Regions from separate parts of the Priestia sp. SRI_019 genome, predicted to be linked through region 2. Evidence: riboswitches for the same ligand, from Rfam matches in the RefSeq annotation. Region 2 holds a riboswitch; each other region holds the start of a gene.
The links. A riboswitch is a leader RNA that binds a small molecule or an ion and turns the genes downstream of it on or off. The one in region 2 is predicted to bind thiamine pyrophosphate.
Positions count from the first base shown of each region.

Region 1 (3,279 bases), 400 kb from region 2:
GCCAGACCTGCTCGTTCGAATATTAAAGTAAATGGACTTACCCGCACATCATCACTTGCTAATGAATCCGCTGTGTATGGAATAAGCATCCCGATAACAAAAATAGCTAAAATATAAAATAACAAGATGCGCCAGAAGACTTGTTTAACTGCACGAGGAACCGTTTTTTCCGGATCTTCACTTTCTCCAGCTGCGACTCCAAGCAACTCTGTTCCTTGGAATGAAAAACCAGCAGCCATAAAAATACCTAAGACAGTAAAGAATCCACCGTGAATGGGTCCATCACCAAGCGTGAAGTTTTTAAAACCTGGTGCTGCATTGTTAAAGATACCAAAAATCATCATAATACCAATAACTAAAAAGATGATAACCGTTACTACTTTAATTAACGAAAACCAAAATTCAGATTCACCAAATCCTTTTACAGAAAGGTAGTTAAGCCCAAACATAATTAATAAAAACAGGGCACTCCATAAAATAGAAGAAGAGTTTGGGAACCAAAATTTCATAATAAGGGCTCCAGCAGATAATTCAGCTGCAATCGTAATAGCCCAGTTATACCAATAGTTCCAGCCGAGAGCGAAACCAAAGGATGGATCTACAAACCGAGACGCATACGTACTAAACGAACCGGCTTCAGGCATATAAGCTGCGAGCTCCGCTAGGCTGGTCATCAAAAAGTAAACCATGACACCAATGATAGCGTAAGCTAAAAGCGCTCCCCCAGGTCCTGCTGTGTGAATTGCTCCACCACTTGCTAGGAATAAGCCGGTTCCGATGGCTCCTCCTAATGAAATCATCGTTAAGTGGCGAGATTTCAACCCACGTTTTAATTCTTGCTGCTCTTGCATAGATAAATACTCCTTTCGAATGTACGGAAAGAGACGGGATAACATAAAAAAAGCCCGCAGTATATGTGCGCGCTTTTAAATCTGAAAACCGCGTCAACCTTCCGTGAAGATAGCTCTTCACATCACTCGCATGATGTGACAGTTCTGTTCCTGTTCGGAGACAGCCCCAGCTTAAATCAACCGAGAAGTGATCTAAACTTCGGCAATTTTTCCTTTCAAGCAACATCCTCAATGTTCTCTGCATTTCCGTTGCTTTACTATTAAAAACTGCGACCTCTACCTCATCGATTAGGATGAGGGTTTTTTATATTCATTTGACATAAAAGAAGTATACCAAATACTAAAACGATTGTCATTATAAAAAATAGATTCAGAAAATAGAAACATCTTTGAAATCTCTCGAATCTATTTTGTTACATATGATATAATGAATGTTGTCATAATACTACATAAATATCCGAACGTACCACAGGGGGAGCCGCCGTGCTGAGAGTGAACAAATTGTTCAGACCCTTCGAACCTGTTAGTTAACGCTAGCGTAGGAATGTGGGAATAGTAGCATATATTTGCTTACTCCTGTGTAAACCGTTTGATATGAATGATTCAAAAACAGGAGTGAGAAACGTGAATAAAGCATTACCTTTACAGGCTAAAATTGAAATAGCTATTTTTGCAGCATTAGCACTTCTACTTGATCTTTTGCCTTCCATTAAGATTGCAACGGCTGTGAGTATTTCGTTCTCCATGGTGCCCATTTTTATTATGTGCTTTCGCTGGGGAGTAAAAGGCGGGGCTCTATCTGGTCTATTATGGGGGCTTTTACAGTTGGCAACAGGAACGGCTTATATTTTAACAGCGCTGCAAACGTTTATTGAATATATTGTGGCTTTTGCTTTTATAGGTTTTGGAGGTATTTTTTCGCAATCTATTAAAACAAATTTAGCTAACAATAACAGATCAAAAGCTTTTGTTTTGATTGTTTTATCCCTTATTATCGGCAGCTTCGCACGGTATTTCTGGCACTTTATTGCGGGTATTATTTTCTGGGGATCATATGCGCCAAAGGGCATGTCCGCTCTATGGTATTCTTTTTCAATGAACGGGATTTCAATGGTAGGATCACTAATAGCCTGCTTAATCATTCTTTCACTATTAATTCCATCGGCATCAAGAATGATTATAACTAAATCACACTCATCATAAGCAAAAAGACTAAATCTACCAAGATTTAGTCTTTTTTGTCATTTGTCACCTTTGTTTACACAAAAGTGTGTCAGGTTTGATAACATAGTTAGTGAAATATTCAAAAAACTGTTTTATGATAATCACCATATTCAAACGAGATAAAGGATTGATAGCATGCTACAGAAATGGATCACGAGCATAGGTTTAGATATTGGAACAAGCACAACGAAACTGATTGTAAGCAAGCTGTTAATAGCAAATCAACAAAATCAGTTTACGCTGCCAGGCTGTCAAATTATTGATCGTCGCGTAACCTATGCAAGTTCTATCTATACCACCCCTATGCTAAACGATGTTGAAATCGATGTTCAAAGATTAACGGTACTACTAGAACAAGAGTATAAGAATGCAGGAATCTCCTTAGATCAAGTGGAAGCAGGTGCTGTTATCATCACAGGAGAAACGGCCAGAAAGCAAAATGCAGAAAGTATCGTTCACTATCTAGCCGAACATGCTGGGGATTTTGTTGTTGCAACAGCTGGCGCTGACCTGGAAGGAATATTAGCAGCAAAAGGATCAGGAGCAATCGAACATTCTGCTGAAACAAATGCAGTAATTGCCAATATTGATGTAGGAGGAGGAACTGCTAACATCGCTTTATGTCAAAATGGAAAAGTTATAGAAACGTTTACACTGCATGTGGGGGGAAGATTAATTCGTCTGAATTCAGACGGTTTTGTCACCTACGTTTCGTCTCATTTAACTGAATTTTTGGAAAATAATTCTTTAACACTGCGAGAAGGTGAAAAAGCAACATTTGAAAAGCTCTCGTCTATCTGTCAATTACTAGCTGAAGAAACCGTGAATTATGTAAATGCGCTGAATCAAAATTCCTCGCTTCTCGTTTCTCCTCATACAAGATTTTCTATCCCCGAAATGATCATGGTTTCAGGAGGAGTAGGAGCAATGATGGAGAAGCAAAAGCCAAAAACAGTGAAAGAAGTGGCCATACATGGAGACGTTGGTCCGCTTCTAGCATATCATTTTCAATCCATCCAAGTTTCTCAAGCCGCTGAGACAACGCGCGCTACTGTAATTGGGGCTGGTATGCAAAATACAGAAGTTAGCGGATCAACTGTATACATTGGGTCGAAGCGGCTGCCGTTAAAAAATATCCCGATTGTAGAGATACCTGTTCAGCAAGAAGAGAAATGGAATCCGCTGATGTTTCAAGAAAGAGCTC
Region 1 is NZ_JBYCZN010000002.1:237,326-240,604, forward strand. Features, by position in the region: gene AC2YJL_RS11525 (amino acid permease) at 1-851, opposite strand, end outside; lysine riboswitch at 954-1,138, opposite strand; TPP riboswitch at 1,313-1,413, shown strand; gene thiT (energy-coupled thiamine transporter ThiT) at 1,446-2,054, shown strand; gene AC2YJL_RS11535 (ethanolamine ammonia-lyase reactivating factor EutA) at 2,211-3,279, shown strand, end outside.
Region 1: it holds a riboswitch for thiamine pyrophosphate, as region 2 does, so the genes downstream of both, thiT (energy-coupled thiamine transporter ThiT) here and thiM (hydroxyethylthiazole kinase) in region 2, are expected to answer to the same signal.

Region 2 (3,279 bases):
TCGCACTTCTTCAATTAACTTTGTACCTTGCACTGCTTTTGCGTCTTTTTTTGTAGAAGTAGGAAAAACAGGTCCCATTCCTACATAATCCGCCCCGTCTTTCATCGCTTGCTGCAGCTCTTGTACATTATGAACAGAGACGCCTACAATTCCTTTTCCTATTTTCTCTCGAACAATATGAGCTTTTTCATCTTCTTGGCCAATATGAACGCCATCTGCTTGTAAGCGGATCGCTAAGTCAAGATCATCATTCACAACAAAAGGAACGCTGTGCTGCTGACAAATTTGCTGAAGTTCCTTCGCCAGCTGATATTTCGCTTCTCCTGTTAGGGCACCTTCGCCTTTTTCACGGAATTGAAACACAGTAACGCCGCCTTCAATTGCTTCTTTCAACACTTCTCTCGGATCTTTTGTACAGTTATTGCTGCCCATTATAAAATAAACTTGCAGCAGCTTTTTGATTTCTTCATTTGTCATTTTCCCGCTCCTTTTAACGTTGATGTACTCTTGCATATGATTCAATATCCTGCCCAGATAAAAGATGAAGCTGATTTAACAGCTCAATTTGAAAGCTTCCCGGCCCTTCTTCACCTTTTTTCTCTGCGGCGATTTCACCCGCCACTCCATAAAAACTTAAAGCAGCAACGCTTGCCTCGACATATTCTTTTTCTACAGCAGCGAAAGCTCCTATAATTGATGTCAGCAGACATCCAGTCCCCGTCACTTTCGTAAATAACGGGTGACCGTTGTCTACTGTATACGTTGTGTTTCCATCTGTGATTACATCTTGTTTACCCGTGATAACAATCACTGTATCTAATTTGTTCGCTGCTTTCTCAGCAAGTTCAATGACGTCTCCTTGCCCTTCTAATGAATCAACGCCTTTAATGAGCCATGACTCGCCTACTACATTCGCAACTTCAGCAGCGTTACCACGAATAACTGCCATATTTAATTCTTCTACAAGCTGACGTGCTACTTCTGTACGAAACGGTGTCGCTCCGGCTCCTACAGGATCGAAAATAACCGGCACGCCATTTTCATTTGCTGATTTTCCTGCTATTCTCATCGCTTCTACTTCTTGAGCCGTCAGTGTACCCATATTTAAGACAAGCGCTCCAGCGATTCGTGCCATGTCAGCCACTTCTTCTTTCGCATAAGCCATAACAGGTGAAGCTCCTAGTGCAAGCAGTCCATTTGCTGTAAAGTTGGTTACCACAACATTCGTAATATTATGAACAATCGGACTTATGTCTCTTACTTTCTCTAATTGAGCTGAAATTTTACTAATATCCATGTTTTTTCACTCTTTTCATTTAGTTTTAACACTGCAAAAAAGACAAAAAAGCACCTTGCATGCGCAAAGTGCTTTGGTATGTACTCACATTCCCTGCGCTGGCATTATCCAACAGGTTCAAATGGTCAACAGGCGGCCCTGTACTCTCAGCCTGCCCCGCGCAAGCTCCCATACTATTCTTGTTACGTTTAAAGTTTACTATTAACCTTTTTTATTTGCAACCATTTCATTGTTTTGCCGATAAAATAAAGCTTCTCTATAGACTGAGTGGCGCTTTAAACCTTACACCATTCCTAAAAGAATAATCAAAAGACCTCCAGTAAGCTACTGGAGGTCTTCTATTCCCTAAGAATTCTATCATTTTTCCTTATCGTTATTTCTCTTGAACCGCTTGATTTCTCACAGCTGTTTTTCTGTCCTTCCCTGCTCTTAAAGATAAAAGAAAACAAAGAAGCAGTACAAGTGCAGCTGATACGTACGGATAATTAATGTTTATATCAAAAAGAAAGCCTGCTACAACGGGGCCAATAATATTTCCAAGACTTGTATAAGCAGAATTTAGTCCGGCTACATATCCTTGGTCGTCTTGTGCCATCATCGACATTTGCGTGCTGATTGCCGGACGTAAAATATCTGTTGCTAAAAAAACGATAAATGTCACAACAATAATAAGCCAGTACGTGTGCACAAATAGCGTAAGTAAAATAAAAAGTCCCGTCATCATCAAGCAAAAAGAAATCACTCTTTTTTCACCAAATTTATTTAAAATCCACCCGAAAATCGTAACCTGCACTACAGCCCCCGCAATAGAGCCGAACGTAATAACAAACGCAATATCTTTTGGCGTAAAGCTAAATTTATGATCAACGAATAGTGAAAAAATCGTTTCATAATTGGATAATCCAAACGATGTCACAAAAACAATAATTAAACTTAAAAAATAAGGTTCTTTATAAGAATTCATAAGCTGCAGTAGCAGCCGCTCTTCTTTTGGATTCTCATGGTTTGAAACAGCAGGATTTTGTACAGGGCGAGACTCTGGCAAAACAAGAAGCGTAATCACTGCAGCCAAGCCTCCTGCTACTGCGGCCATATAAAATGGTACACGCATGCCGTATTCAGCTAAAAAGCCGCCGATACCGGGTCCAATAATAAATCCTGTTGTAATCGCCGCCGTCACATAGCCCATTCCTTTAGCACGTTCTTTAGCAGACGTCACGTCCGCTGTATAGGCCATAACAGCAGGCATAATGAGCGCGGCCCCAACCCCGCCTAACATTCTCGATACAAATAATAAAAGAGGTGTACTCACTGAACCAAAGAACCATTCAGACAGGGCAAAAACAATCATTCCCGCTACAATAATTTTCTTTCTCCCTAACGAATCTGATAACCGTCCTGCTAAAGGTGAAAACAAAAATTGAGTTAGTGAAAACACCGCTACTAAAAGCCCCATCACGCTACCGTTGATATGAAGCTCTGTCATATACGTTGGCATAATTGGAATTACAAGACCGATTCCTGTAAAAACAATAAAAATATTTAGCATGAGCAGCAAAATCGCCGCTCGATTTCTTAACAATAATGACATATAAACCTCCTGATTACAAAAATACTGAACGTTCGGTCTATAAAAATACAAAATAATGAGGGATTACTCATTACCTCAATAAGCATCCCCGATTATTTAAGAAGACCTTGGTATAATTCCGTTTAAAAATACATCGATTGCTGAATGGTAAAGCTGCAGGGCATTTTCGGTGTTCGTTTTTCGAGACATGCGGCTCATTCCAACAAACAGCCCTTCTAAAATCACTGCAAGCTGTTCTGCATTTTTAGGAGAAAACTCTCCTTCATCAATGCCTTTTTGCAAAAGTTCTCGGTTAAACTCTACGTGTCGTCTCACCATCTCATCAATTCGCTCTTCGATGTCGCTGCCCTTTTCCTCGTTGTTAAAAAACTCATCGGCAGCTTTCGTAAGA
Region 2 is NZ_JBYCZN010000002.1:634,424-637,702, forward strand. Features, by position in the region: gene thiE (thiamine phosphate synthase) at 1-477, opposite strand, end outside; gene thiM (hydroxyethylthiazole kinase) at 491-1,297, opposite strand; TPP riboswitch at 1,371-1,479, opposite strand; gene AC2YJL_RS13545 (MFS transporter) at 1,671-2,888, opposite strand; gene AC2YJL_RS13550 (TetR/AcrR family transcriptional regulator) at 2,985-3,279, opposite strand, start outside.

Region 3 (3,279 bases), on a different contig from region 2:
ACGAAGTCCTTTTTGCATCTTGTTGATAGAAACACTTAATACAGCGCTTTACGGAAGAATGTGAGGATTCAACGATAATGTGCTGACAATTTTGCTGAACAAATAATAACTTTCTTTCAAGCAGCTTAATTTGTTCTTTAAGCTGTTCTACTTCATTATTGATAGATATTTGAACCACTGTTAACAAACTCTTTAGCTTTTTCTTTCATTCCTTCTTCTCTTACTTCGTTTACATCTTTTTCATTTTGTTGAGCCATGTTACGAATATCCTGAGAAATACGCATCGAACAGAATTTAGGTCCACACATTGAACAGAAATGGGCTGTTTTAGCACCTTCAGCGGGAAGTGTTTCATCGTGATATTCTTTTGCGCGCTCTGGATCTAGTGACAGGTTAAATTGATCATTCCATCTAAATTCAAATCTTGCTTTAGACAGCGCGTTATCGCGTTTTTGTGCTCCTGGATGGCCTTTTGCTAGGTCAGCGGCATGCGCAGCAATTTTATAGGTGATAACGCCTTCTCGAACGTCTTCTTTATTCGGCAGACCTAAATGTTCTTTTGGCGTTACGTAGCAAAGCATAGCTGTCCCAAACCAGCCAATCATTGCAGCCCCAATACCTGATGTAATATGGTCATAGCCTGGAGCGATGTCGGTTGTAAGCGGTCCAAGAGTATAGAAGGGAGCTTCTTGGCATATTTCCATTTGTTTATCTACGTTTTCTTTGATGAGGTGCATAGGGACATGCCCAGGACCTTCAATCATAACTTGAACATCGTGTTTCCAAGCAATTTTAGTTAATTCACCGAGCGTTTCTAATTCACCGAACTGTGCCTCATCATTAGCATCTGCAATGGAACCAGGACGTAGTCCATCGCCAAGTGAAATAGAAATATCGTATGCTTTACAGATTTCACAGATTTCTTCAAAGCGAGTATATAAAAAGTTCTCTTCATGATGAGCTAAACACCACTGCGCCAAGATGGATCCTCCGCGTGAAACAATACCTGTCGTACGTTTCGCTGTCAGAGGAATATAGCGTAAAAGAACACCTGCGTGAATAGTAAAGTAATCAACACCTTGTTCTGCTTGTTCAATTAATGTATCGCGATATGCTTCCCACGTTAGATCTTCTGCTACACCTTTTACTTTTTCAAGCGCTTGGTAAATAGGAACGGTCCCTACAGGAACAGGCGAGTTGCGGATAATCCATTCGCGCGTTGTGTGGATATCTTTTCCTGTTGATAAATCCATAATTGTATCGGCTCCCCAACGCGTTGCCCATGTCATTTTTTCTACTTCATCTTCAATAGCTGAACGAATAGCTGAATTTCCGATATTAGCATTGATTTTCACGTGGAATTTGCGGCCGATAATCATCGGTTCGCTCTCAGGGTGATTGATATTATTAGGGATAATGGCACGTCCTCTTGCTACTTCTTCACGCACGACTTCAGGATCCATCTGTTCACGAATAGCGATAAATTCCATTTCGGGCGTGATGATTCCTTTTTTCGCATAGTGCATTTGGGTTACATTTTGATTTTTTTTCGCGCGCAACGGTAAACGATTAGTGATAAAGCGCTCGTACTGATCTCTTGGATCACCATCATAATAACCGTTATCCTGTGGCTGAACCGTACGGCCTTGATATGTTTCTACATCGTTTCGTTCTGCAATCCACTTTTCGCGCAGAGCCGGTAATCCTTTTTGTAAATTAATTTCATAACAGGGATCTGTATAAACACCGCTCGTGTCGTATACACGTACGGGACTATTTTCTTCTTCCCCAAAAGATCCTGTAGTAGGAGACTGATGAATTTCACGCATAGGCACTTTAAGGTCTTCTCTGGATCCTTGGACATATACTTTGTGACTGTTTGGAAAAGGCTTTTTCATAGAAACTGATACATTTTGTTTTGACATTACATATTCCTCCGGTTTCGCATAAAGTGTAGCTATACCGAACCATAAAAAAATCGGGTTCTGTGATAGACAGAACCCGATGGAATAGGCGAAAAAAGAATAAACATATACTATTCTTTTCAAGACTACTTCCCTCCGCTGGTATAACCCAAATCAGGTTCAAAGGGTTAAAGAGTTTTATTGCACTCTTCTCTCAGTCTGAGCTATCAGACACCCCTAGTAGAAATAACATTCGAATTATTCAATTTACGGCTTAAGTTTACCATCATTCGGTAAAAAATCAACCCTTAATATAAAAAAGCTAGACAATTAGCGTTGTCTAGCAGCGTCGATTGCAATTACAATAGCTGTAATAATATGCATGATAAACCCTAAAAATGGAATCCAAGCAACCAGTGAGGTAACAAGTCCTAGTATGTTTCCATAAGCAGATAACCCGCGTCTATTCGCTAAAATGAGTGTGATAGCATGAAGAATAAATCCAATAAAAAGAGGGGTATAACTAAAGCCCATAACAATCCCAGCGCCAATTAAAGGAATTCCGAGTAACGCTTCATACCCAGCAGTAATCCATTTCATTGTACGTACATTTCCATTCATAGTAAAAAGCCTCCTAAAAAAGATACTACTATATACGAGAAAAGAGAGAAAAAAGTTTCAAATTACTTAGGGGATATGCCGTATAAGCAAGCACTAGTTGATTAAAATGATAGATGACAGTAAAGGGGATGGAAAAAACATAATGATTTAGTCATTTTTTCACACCAAAGAAAAATAGTCTAGATGATTCATTTTTAGCTAAGGACCCGGAATTTATACCGAACACAGCGAATGCTTTTTAAAACAAATAAAAGCTGATATCTTGTTTTTTGGTTCTAGCATGTAAGGTTTTTATTACAAATTATTAAAGATTCTTATCTTTTTGCAAATACACATTGTATTTCATAGTTTTAACAATTATGATAAAAAAGCAAGTGTCAAAATAGGAAAATAGTTGAGCATGTAAAACGAAGCGATAAGCTTATTAATTTGAAAGAAAGGCAAGGTATATAGCTTTATGTGGGAAATTATTGTAGCAATCATTTTAGGGATTGTAGAAGGTTTAACAGAGTTTGCTCCTGTTTCGTCAACTGGGCATATGATTATTGTGGATGACCTGTGGTTAAATTCAAAAGAATTATTTTCATCTCCAGTAGCTAATACATTTAAAATTGTTATTCAGCTAGGGTCGATCTTAGCAGTAGTTGTTATTTTTAAAGATCGTTTTATTAATTTATTAGGATTGGGAAAAAAACCAGCTGCTCCAATTGGACCGACAAATCGCTTGAATTTAATGCAGGTAATTGTTGGTCTG
Region 3 is NZ_JBYCZN010000014.1:11,628-14,906, forward strand. Features, by position in the region: gene thiC (phosphomethylpyrimidine synthase ThiC) at 156-1,925, opposite strand; TPP riboswitch at 2,039-2,153, opposite strand; gene AC2YJL_RS26990 (hypothetical protein) at 2,235-2,525, opposite strand; gene AC2YJL_RS26995 (undecaprenyl-diphosphate phosphatase) at 2,983-3,279, shown strand, end outside.
Region 3: it holds a riboswitch for thiamine pyrophosphate, as region 2 does, so the genes downstream of both, thiC (phosphomethylpyrimidine synthase ThiC) here and thiM (hydroxyethylthiazole kinase) in region 2, are expected to answer to the same signal.

Region 4 (3,279 bases), on a different contig from region 2:
AACGGTCTTACCATTAATGATTAGATTCAATGAACTCCCTCCATTACTCTAGTTAGCTGAAATGATGTAAAAAATGAATGATTCGGCTTTTTCCCTAACAAAGCATCAGCCATAATTTTTCCAGTTGCAGCACTTAATAAAATACCGTTTCGGTAGTGGCCAAACGCCATGTGTAGATTCACTATTTCAGGATGCTCTCCTAAATAAGGCCAGCCATCATTTGTTTGTGGACGAAGACCTGCCCATGCTTTTTCAAATGTGGCTTCTTTAATAGCCGGCAGAAGCGCAGAAGCTTTATTCAGCAAAAATTGAATACCTTGTGCAGAAACCGTCTTGGTAAAATCATGCTGTAGCTTAGTTGCCCCTATTACGATTCTTCCACCAGTCTTTGGCACTAAGTAAAAACCTTCATCTAAAAATATCGTTTTAGAAAGCAAAGGCTTATGACTTTGCAAAGCAATACACTCCCCTTTTACAGGAAACACCTGACCTAAATGTTCAGAAGAAATAAAGCGTTTAGCCCATGAGCCTGCTGCAATAACTACTTTTTCTCCATAAAAAGATCCTTTGGACGTCTGTACACCTTTTACTGTTTCATTTTCCATAATAAGAGAATGAACGTCACAGTATTCGAATATATCTGTTCCGTGATACAAGGCTCCATGAGCAAGAGCTTGCGTTAACTTAGCCGGAGCTAGCTGGCCGTCCCCCGGTATTGTAATGGCTCCGTATATGTCTGGAGAGAGCCCGGGTTCTAACAAACGCGCTTCTTTTACATCAATCCATTTTACATGTTCATCCCACCTGTGGTGCTGAGCGGCTTTTTTCTTTAATACGTGTGCATCTTCTTCTGTTACAGCGACTTTTAATAAGCCTTTTTGAATGAGCTCTACGTCGATGGCCGTTTTTTCTTTTAGTTCCTTCACCAGCTCAGGAAACATGCTTCTGCTCTTAATAGCAAGGTCTAAAAGAGGACCTTCTTCATCAATTTCAGCTTGAGCACCTAAAATACCAGCGGCTGCACTTGAAGCTTCACAACCAATTTGATTGCGCTCAAGAATGGCTACTGATGCTCCTTGTTTTGACAAATGATAAGCGATAGAAGAGCTAATTATGCCTCCTCCGACTAACAGTACATCATAATGCTGCTTCATTTTCTCCACCTCCAGATGTCCATATATGAGAATATTGTTTAATCGCTTTAAGGGGATCTTGCGCAAGCATGACACTAGACATCACAGCTATACCATGTGCTCCTGTTTGCAGTACCTCTTTGGCATTTCCAGGTGTAATCCCACCAATCGCAATAACTGGTATCTCCACAGCGTCTACTACTTCTTTTAGCGCTGCTATCCCTCGACTTTTTAATCCTTTTTTTGAATGAGTTGAATAAATATGTCCGTATAGAATATAATGAGCGCCATCTTTTTCAGCTTCTAGAGCTTCTTCCACAGAGTGAACTGATTTTCCCACAATAAGAGAAGGAAATGCGTCTCTAACACACGAAACATCTAAACTATGATAGGCAAGCTGTACGCCTTTTGCTTTTAAAGCATGCGCTACATCAACTCGGTCATTTACAATAATTTTAGAGCGACAAAATGGCAGGCTTTCTAGCAAACATTGAATCTGCTTTGCCGTTTTCTTTTTTTCTCTAATATGAATGACACCCACAAAAGGCTCAATAGCCGTTAAAATGTCCCGAACCTCTTTAACTGGCTGCTTATCTGTTGTAATGACATGAAATTTAGGAATATCCATATGATCGAAACCTTTCCATTCAGAATAAAGAGAAATTTCAATCACTTCATCTTGTGTAGAGGGCTTGATTACATACAAAAAAACCACTCTACAACGTAGAGTGGTTAGCATGTATCGTTATGTAAACATGATCGCCACTTCCCTACGCTGGTACAAACCAGATCAGGTTCAAAGGGTCCGAAATACATTCGTCTCAGCTTCAAAAAGCTCCCCTAGTGATTGCTATTTATTGATTTTGTTTTTGCACTTAAAATTATAACACAACTAGATGTAAATACAATATCTCTTTATGCTCTTACGGCTCTCTTCCTTTTATAGATGTATCTTTTAAGCTTCTTTACTAAGAGGCCCGGCGCACCGCATCATTCTGCTTTTTATATAGTTAGTAATCGGTATAGTCGTCAAATTCTTCTTTGTCTTTTTCCTTTTTCCGATCCCATATAAACAGCAGGAGTAACATAATAAAAGTTAGAATATAAAAACCGTAAAAAATAAATGCCGCCACAACATTTATAAATAAAAATAAAAAACCGATGATCTGACCTGCAACAGCTACAATCAACAAAATGTATTTCCAAACTTCTGCTTTTCTATCCATTCTCTACTTCTCCGTCTTTTTGTTTTTCCCTACTAGAAACGTTCTCTTTACTTAAATAAAAACGTTCCTGCCATTAAACCGACTGTAAATAAACCAACTGTTCCAAATGCTGAAATCCCCACGTAAGCCAACATTTTCCGATAAGATTTTTCTCGAATTAACTGTACGGTTTCCACACTAAACGTTGAAAAAGTGGTAAAGGCACCAAAAAAACCAATGCCAATCATTAAAAATATTGAATCATCATAAGCATGACTCGGAACCTTTCCATAATAACTACCGTAAAAAAGACCAAGGCCAAACGCACCGAGCAAGTTTACAAACAGCATTGATACTGGAAAAGGAGGGTTTGAAACTGCTTTTGTAACTTTTAAACCCAAAAGATAACGGCATATTCCTCCAGCTGCTCCACCAAGTGCCAAGCTCACTATGCTCATTTACTTCACCTCATGTACTTTCACTAAATTTTCCCCTGCCGCTTCACCGCATAGATAGCCTGCTAAAGCAAGAAGGATTCCACCTACTAAAGAGACAATGACATAAATGGCTCCCCCAAATAAATGGTGCTGAGTGAGAGAAATGACGTCTCCTGCAAACGTTGAATACGTTGTAAAACCGCCGCACACGCCAACTCCTAGTCCAAGCTTTATCCATTCTTTTGGCTTTTTCCACACAAAAAATCCTGTTAATAGGCCTAGTATGAAGCTTCCTAATAGGTTTTCGATTACCGTTCCTATTGGATAGCCCGTATATAATAAGGAAAGATTCAGCAAATAACGTGCATATGTACCAGCGATAGCGCCAAAGGCAATTGAGATTAAGTTTATGGCTTTCATCATATCGCTCCGTTTCATAAATTCTTCTTTAAGTGTACCATAAGGAATTTATTTCTACCTTAACATTTAACTATATGTTTATTG
Region 4 is NZ_JBYCZN010000006.1:70,411-73,689, reverse strand. Features, by position in the region: gene thiS (sulfur carrier protein ThiS) at 1-30, opposite strand, end outside; gene thiO (glycine oxidase ThiO) at 27-1,154, opposite strand; gene AC2YJL_RS23930 (thiamine phosphate synthase) at 1,138-1,761, opposite strand; TPP riboswitch at 1,884-1,985, opposite strand; gene AC2YJL_RS23925 (hypothetical protein) at 2,144-2,359, opposite strand; gene crcB (fluoride efflux transporter CrcB) at 2,407-2,796, opposite strand; gene AC2YJL_RS23915 (fluoride efflux transporter FluC) at 2,797-3,213, opposite strand.
Region 4: it holds a riboswitch for thiamine pyrophosphate, as region 2 does, so the genes downstream of both, AC2YJL_RS23930 (thiamine phosphate synthase) here and thiM (hydroxyethylthiazole kinase) in region 2, are expected to answer to the same signal.